2 linked regions of the Oleomonas cavernae genome follow. The protein of the gene in region 2 binds, or shares a complex with, the protein of the main gene of each other region. Links are inferred from orthologs where the notes say so. Each region holds a gene or a part of one and is shown on either strand. Other genes may lie near its edges. The genes, in order: metK and groL.

What was found.
Region 1: the proteins of groL (region 2) and metK are in contact, whole or in part, in a cryo-EM structure (PDB 8P4O), measured with the Escherichia coli proteins. The link is inferred for Oleomonas cavernae from one-to-one orthologs.

What each region holds. Positions count from the first base shown.
Region 1 is NZ_QYUK01000011.1:4,052,078-4,055,390, reverse strand. The notes cover bases 19-3,016. They hold metK (methionine adenosyltransferase), read right to left. Parts: upstream 2,104-3,016; coding sequence 934-2,103; downstream 19-933. Other genes in these bases: lnt (apolipoprotein N-acyltransferase), read right to left, coding at 2,650-3,016; D3874_RS23430 (helix-turn-helix domain-containing protein), read right to left, coding at 2,178-2,588; trmB (tRNA (guanosine(46)-N7)-methyltransferase TrmB), read right to left, coding at 117-818; D3874_RS23445 (class I SAM-dependent methyltransferase), read left to right, coding at 19-73. Outside these bases: more of D3874_RS23445, read left to right, coding at 1-18; more of lnt, read right to left, coding at 3,017-3,313. UniProt on the Escherichia coli protein: Catalyzes the formation of S-adenosylmethionine (AdoMet) from methionine and ATP.
Region 2 is NZ_QYUK01000011.1:2,214,832-2,218,100, reverse strand. What follows is about bases 60-3,013. They hold groL (chaperonin GroEL), read left to right. Parts: upstream 60-691; coding sequence 692-2,335; downstream 2,336-3,013. Other genes in these bases: D3874_RS14435 (hypothetical protein), read left to right, coding at 2,460-3,013; groES (co-chaperone GroES), read left to right, coding at 341-655. In the rest of the region: more of D3874_RS14435, read left to right, coding at 3,014-3,269.

The sequences.
Region 1 (3,313 bases), 1.8 Mb from region 2 along the record:
GCGGCCGCTGCGGCTCTACGACACCCTGCGCGACCACAACGAATTCTGGATGGTCCTGGAGAAGCCGGCCTGATCCTTAAAAGTCCTCTCCGCCGCAAGCGGCGGAGAGGGCGTTTTTAGCGCGGGCGGCGGCGGAAGCGCAGGTAGGCTGGCTTGCGGCCGGCGGCGATCGCCTTGGCCTCGTAGCGGGTGGGCGGCCAGTCGGGGGTTCGCGCGCGCCAGTCGGCCGGGCCTTGCGCCAGCCACTCGAAATCGGGGTGCTTCATGGCCACGCCCAGCGTCCACTCGATGTAACCCATGATATCGCTGGCGACGCGGAATTCGCCGCCGTCCGCCAGGGCCCGGGCCAGCAGGTCGAGGGTTTCGGTCTGCACGAAGCGACGCTTGAAGTGGCGCGACTTGGGCCAGGGATCGGGGAACAGCAGGAAGGCCTTCTCCAGGCTGCCGGGGGCAAGGCCCGCCAGCAGCAGGCGGGCATCGTCGGCCAGCACCCGGACATTGCGCAAGGACCGCTCGTCGACATGGCGCAAAAGGCTGGCCATGCCGTTGACGAAAGGTTCGGCGCCGATCAGGCCGACGTCGGGGTTGGCTTCCGCCTGGGCGGCCAGATGCTCGCCGCCGCCAAAGCCGATCTCGAACCAGACGGCGCGCACCGGTTGGGGAAACAGGCTCCTGGGGTCGATCGTCTCGCCCGGTTCCGGCAGCGGTACGGCCAAGCGCGGCAGGACACTGCCCATCAGGTCCGACTGCTTGGCCCGCAGCTTGTGGCCGGTGCGCCGGCCGTAGATCTTGCGCCGGAGCGGGGCGGTGTCCGTCATGGCTTGCAGAACCGTTGTGCGTCCTTCGACAGGCTCAGGATGAGGGGAATCTTTGTGGCAAAAAGTTTCTCCTCATGGTGAGCCTGTCGAACCATGTAATGCCGTGGTCCAGGCCTCAGCGGACCGCCGACTTGAGCGCGTCGACCAGGTCGAGCTTCTCCCACGAGAAGCCGCCGTCGGCCTCGGGCTCGCGGCCGAAGTGGCCGTAGGCCGCGGTGCGGGCATAGATCGGGCGGTTCAGCTTCAGGTGCTCGCGGATGCCTCGGGGCGACAGGTCCATGACCTCCATGATCGCCTTCTCGATGCGGGCCTCGTCCACCTCGCCGGTGCCGTGCAGGTTGACGTAGAGGGCCAGCGGCTTGGACACGCCGATGGCATAGGCGACCTGGATGGTGCAACGCTCGGACAGGCCGGCGGCGACCACGTTCTTGGCGACATAGCGGGCGGCATAGGCGGCCGAACGGTCGACCTTGGTCGGGTCCTTGCCAGAGAAGGCGCCGCCGCCGTGGGGGGCGGCACCGCCGTAGGTGTCGACGATGATCTTGCGGCCCGTCAGGCCGGCGTCGCCGTCCGGGCCGCCGATGACGAACTTGCCCGTGGGGTTCACATAGAATTCCGCCTCGGGGCACATCCAGCCGTCGGGCAGGACCTTCAGCACATGCGGGCGGACGATCTCGCGGACTTCTTCCTGGCTCAGGCCGTCGGCATGCTGGGTCGAAACCACGACCGAGGTGGCCCGCACCGGCTTGCCGTTCTCGTAGGCGAGGGTCACCTGGCTCTTGGCATCGGGGCCCAGGTTCTTGTTGCCGCCATGGCGATCGGTGGCCAGGCTTTTCAGGATCCGGTGCGAGAGAATGATCGGCGCCGGCATCAGCGCGTCGGACTCGCGGCAGGCATAGCCGAACATGATGCCCTGGTCGCCGGCGCCCTCGTCCTTGTTGCCGGCGGCATCGACGCCCTGGGCAATGTCGGCCGACTGTTCATGGACGCGGCAGATGACCTCGGCGTGTCTCCAGTGGAAACCGTCCTGCTCGTAGCCGATGTCCTTCACCGCGCTGCGCGCGGCCTCGACCATCTGCTCGTGGTGGATCGGGGTGGCGCTGCGCACTTCGCCGGCCAGGACGATCAGGTTGGTGGTGGTCAGGGTTTCGAGGGCGACGCGGGCTTGCGGGTCGGCACCCAGGAACAGATCGACGATCGAATCGGAGATACGGTCACAGACCTTGTCGGGGTGGCCTTCGGAAACGGACTCCGAGGTGAACAGGTAGTTCGAGCGCGCCACGATCATTCCCTTGTAAAAACCGGCGCCATGCTGCGCCCCAACGGTAAATTGTTTATTGGCAGGGTGCGCCTTGCCGGTCAAGCACCCGCGCTGCGGGCGGTTTCGGCCAGGGCGCGGATCAGGTCGATGACCCGGCGGCGCAATTTGGGATCCTTGATCTCATAATAGGCCTTCAGCAAGTCGATCGACTCCTTCTGGCTCAATTGCTGCTCGTGCTCGAAGGGCACCTCGGGCGGTTCCGACAGGGCGCCGCGGGCGCTCGGCGGCAGGTCGTTGTAGCCGTCGAAGAAATAGGTCAGCGGCACGTCCAGCGCGCCGGCGATCAGGCGCAGGCGCCCGGCGCCGATGCGGTTGGCGCCCCGTTCGTATTTCTGGATCTGCTGGAAGGTGATGCCCAGGGCATCACCCAGGGCCTGCTGGCTCATGCCGATCAAGGTCCGGCGCAATTTGACGCGGGTGCCGATGTAAAGGTCGACCGGATCCGGCATGTATTCTCCTCGCCGGGCGGGCCGGGCGCATAACCTTGTATGCCGAGGGGAACAGAGCGGGTCAAGCCGACCGCCGCCGCAGGGCGAGGCCAAGGCCCAGCAGGACGAGTGCCGGGAGCAGCGGCGCAAGGCTGCCGGCCCGCGAAAACAACGTGGGCGGCAAGGCCGCGGGCAGGTCGGCATCGATGATTCCGGCGACGCCCAGGCCCAGGGCTTGCTCGACCCGGCCGTAAGGGTCGATCGCCGCCGAGATGCCGGTGTTGGCCGCGCGCATCAGCGGCAGGCCCTGCTCGATCGCCCGCAGCCGCGCCGCGGCCAGGTGCTGCGGCGGGCCGCTGGAGGTGCCGAACCAGGCATCGTTGGTCACGTTGACCAGCCAGGCGGGCCGGCCCCCGCCATCGATCGCCGCCTCGGGAAAGATCGCCTCGTAGCAGATCAGGGGCAGGACGCGGGGCAGGCCCGGCAGGTCCAGGCCCTGCGGCCCCGGGCCGCTGGAGAAATCGACCGCGCCGACCGCCAGCTTGTCGAGGCCGATGGTGCCCAGGATCCCGCGCAGGGGCAGATATTCGCCGAAGGGCACCAGATGATGCTTGTCATAGGTGCCGGCGACCGTGCCGTCAGGGCGGATGGCATGGAGGCTGTTCCAGGCCCTGAAGCCCTGCGCGTCCTCTTCGATGCGGACGGCGCCGATCAGGGCGATGCCGTCCTCGCCGACGAGCGAGCCC
Region 2 (3,269 bases):
TTTCAAGACCGAGCGACGATCCACCGACGGGAACTCCGCAGCACGACGAAGAACAGGCCACCCCCGATTTCCCCATCGGCCCGATGCCTGCTCCAAGCCTGCGAAAATGCCAAAGAAATCACAGTAAATCAAGAAGTTGTCGCGATTCACTCAGATTCCGATCGAAGCCAGGTTCCATGCTGCACTGCCAAATTGCGGATTTCATTGTGAAATTCGCCCTGGCGTTCTTGACAGCGGCAGGGGCGAAGCCTAAGTCTGCGCGGTCCGCTGGCACTCGCCACTGAGGAGTGCTAGCAACGCGGCCCCCATAGGCCTTTGTCTACATCCGGAGGAGGTTTCCATGAAGTTTCGGCCGTTGCACGATCGCGTCGTCGTCCGTCGCATCGAAGGCGAAGAGAAGACCAAGGGCGGGATCATCATCCCCGACACCGCCAAGGAAAAGCCGCAGGAAGGCGAAGTGATCGCCGTCGGCGCTGGCGCCCGCAACGAGAACGGCGAAGTCGTGCCGCTCGAAGTGAAGGCCGGCGACCGCATCCTGTTCGGCAAGTGGTCGGGCACCGAGATCAAGCTGGAAGGCGAAGACCTGCTGATCATGAAGGAATCGGACATCCTCGGGATCATCGTCGCCACGAAGGCCGGCAAGAAGGCCGCCTGATCTACGCCCCGGCATTAGAATTCAAGGAGTAAGCCAATGGCTGCCAAGGAAATTCGCTTCAATACCGATGCGCGCGCCAAGATGCTGCGCGGCGTCGAGATCCTCGCCGATGCGGTGAAGGTCACGCTCGGCCCCAAGGGTCGCAACGTCGTCATCGAGAAGTCGTTCGGCGCCCCGCGCATCACCAAGGACGGTGTGACGGTCGCCAAGGAAATCGAACTCGCCGACAAGTTCGAGAACATGGGCGCCCAGATGGTGCGCGAAGTGGCCTCGAAGACCAACGACATCGCCGGTGACGGCACCACCACCGCCACCGTGCTGGCCGCCGCGATCGTGCGCGAAGGCTGCAAGGGCGTTGCCGCCGGCATGAACCCGATGGATCTGAAGCGCGGCATCGACCTCGCGGTCGAGGCCGTCGTCGCCGACGTCAAGAAGCAGTCCAAGAAGATCGCCGGCTCGGCCGAGATCGCCCAGGTCGGCACCATCTCTGCCAATGGCGAGAAGGAAATTGGCGCAATGATCGCCAAGGCCATGGAGAAGGTCGGCAAGGAAGGCGTGATCACGGTCGAGGAGGCCAAGGGCCTCGACACCGAACTCGACGTCGTCGAGGGCATGCAGTTCGATCGCGGCTACCTGTCGCCGTACTTCGTGACCAATGCCGAGAAGATGACCGTCGAACTCGACAACCCCTTCATCCTGCTGCACGAGAAGAAGCTCTCGGGCTTGCAGGCGATGCTCCCCGTCCTCGAGGCGGTGGTGCAGTCGGGCCGTCCGCTGCTGATCATCGCGGAAGACGTCGAAGGCGAAGCGCTGGCCACCCTGGTGGTCAACAAGCTGCGCGGCGGCCTGAAGGTCGCGGCGGTGAAGGCGCCTGGCTTCGGCGATCGCCGCAAGGCGATGCTGGAAGACATCTCGATCCTGACCGGTGGCCAGGTCATCTCGGAAGACCTCGGCATCAAGCTCGAGAACGTCAACCTGAAGATGCTCGGCTCGGCCAAGAAGGTGTCGATCGACAAGGAAAACACCACGATCGTCGACGGCGCCGGCAAGAAGGATCAGATCCTCGGCCGTTGCAACCAGATCCGTGCCCAGGTCGAAGAGACCTCGTCGGATTACGACCGCGAGAAGCTGCAGGAACGTCTGGCGAAGCTCGCCGGCGGCGTTGCGGTGATCAAGGTCGGCGGTTCGACCGAAGTCGAGGTGAAGGAGCGCAAGGATCGCGTTGACGACGCGCTGCATGCGACCCGCGCCGCGGTCGAAGAAGGCATCGTCCCGGGCGGCGGTTCGGCCCTGCTGTACGCGTCGCGTGCTCTGGACAAGGTCGTCGTCGCGAACGAGGACCAGCGTCACGGCGTCGACATCATCCGTCGCGCCCTGCTGGCCCCGGTCCGTCAGATCGCCGAGAACGCCGGCAAGGACGGCGCGGTGATCTCGGGCAAGCTGCTCGAGCTCAAGGACAACAAGCAGGGCTACGACGCCCAGACGGACGTCTACACCGACATGGTGAAGGCCGGCATCATCGACCCGACCAAGGTCGTTCGTACCGCCCTGCAGGACGCCGCTTCGGTCGCCGGCCTGCTGATCACCACCGAGGCGATGATCGCTGATCGTCCCGAGAAGAAGGCCCAGCAGATGCCGGGCGGCGGCGGCATGGGCGACATGGGTGGCATGGACTTCTGATCCAGCCACACAAGTCTGCAGCCAAAGAGACGGGGTCGGCGCAAGCCGGCCCCGTTTTTCTTTGTGCGCACGGGTGGCGTGATGGCCGGATATGCTATCACTCGGTCAGTGCTGGCATCGGGAATTGCTTCATGAACAAGACGCGCCTCGGCATTGTTGCCGTCCTGGTCCTGGGGCGATCGGCCTCGCCGGCTGGCTCCTGTCGGGCAGCGGCGAGGCGCCGCGGGTCGCGGTGCTGAACTGCGACACGATCCGCGCCGATCTCGATGCCGTGATCGCCAAATTGGCGCCCGACCGCAAGGTGACGGTCTCGGGCCTCGAATGCACGCAAACCCGCCTGGCGCTGGCCGAACTGCGCCTGATGCCGGCCGATGTCTCGCTCGATGCCTCGACCATCACGCTGACCGGCCTCGTCCTGACCGGGCTCGACATCGAAAACATCAAGGCGTTCCTGGCCCCGGCCGCGCCGGGGACAGCGGCGCCGGATCGTCTTTCCCTGGCCGGCGAAATCACGGCGGCCAAGGTGCGCTTCGAGGGTGCTGCCAGCAGCGTTGCCTTCGATGATGCGCATGTGGCCGGGATCAGCGGCCGGCCACTGGCACAGGAAGGCACCCTGCGCGACTGGCTGAGCGCCCTGGCGTTCGACAGCGCCGCCGCCCGGGAAGTGCAACTCGATCCGCCGGGCACGACCCAGCCGACCGTCAGCTTCCACGCCGTCGCCGTTTCGGCCTTCGACGGTGCCAGGGTCGGCAGGATCGACCTCCATGGCTGGGCCTCGGCGGCACCCGACGGCTCCGTCCGCGTGGGCTGCGACCGCGCGACCTACGATGGCATCAGTGCCAGTTCCCTGGCCCTCATGACCGGCTATGGGCCCGATATGCCGGCCTCGACGCCCGAGCAGATCCAGGCTGACCCGAAAGCAGCCTTGGGCGAG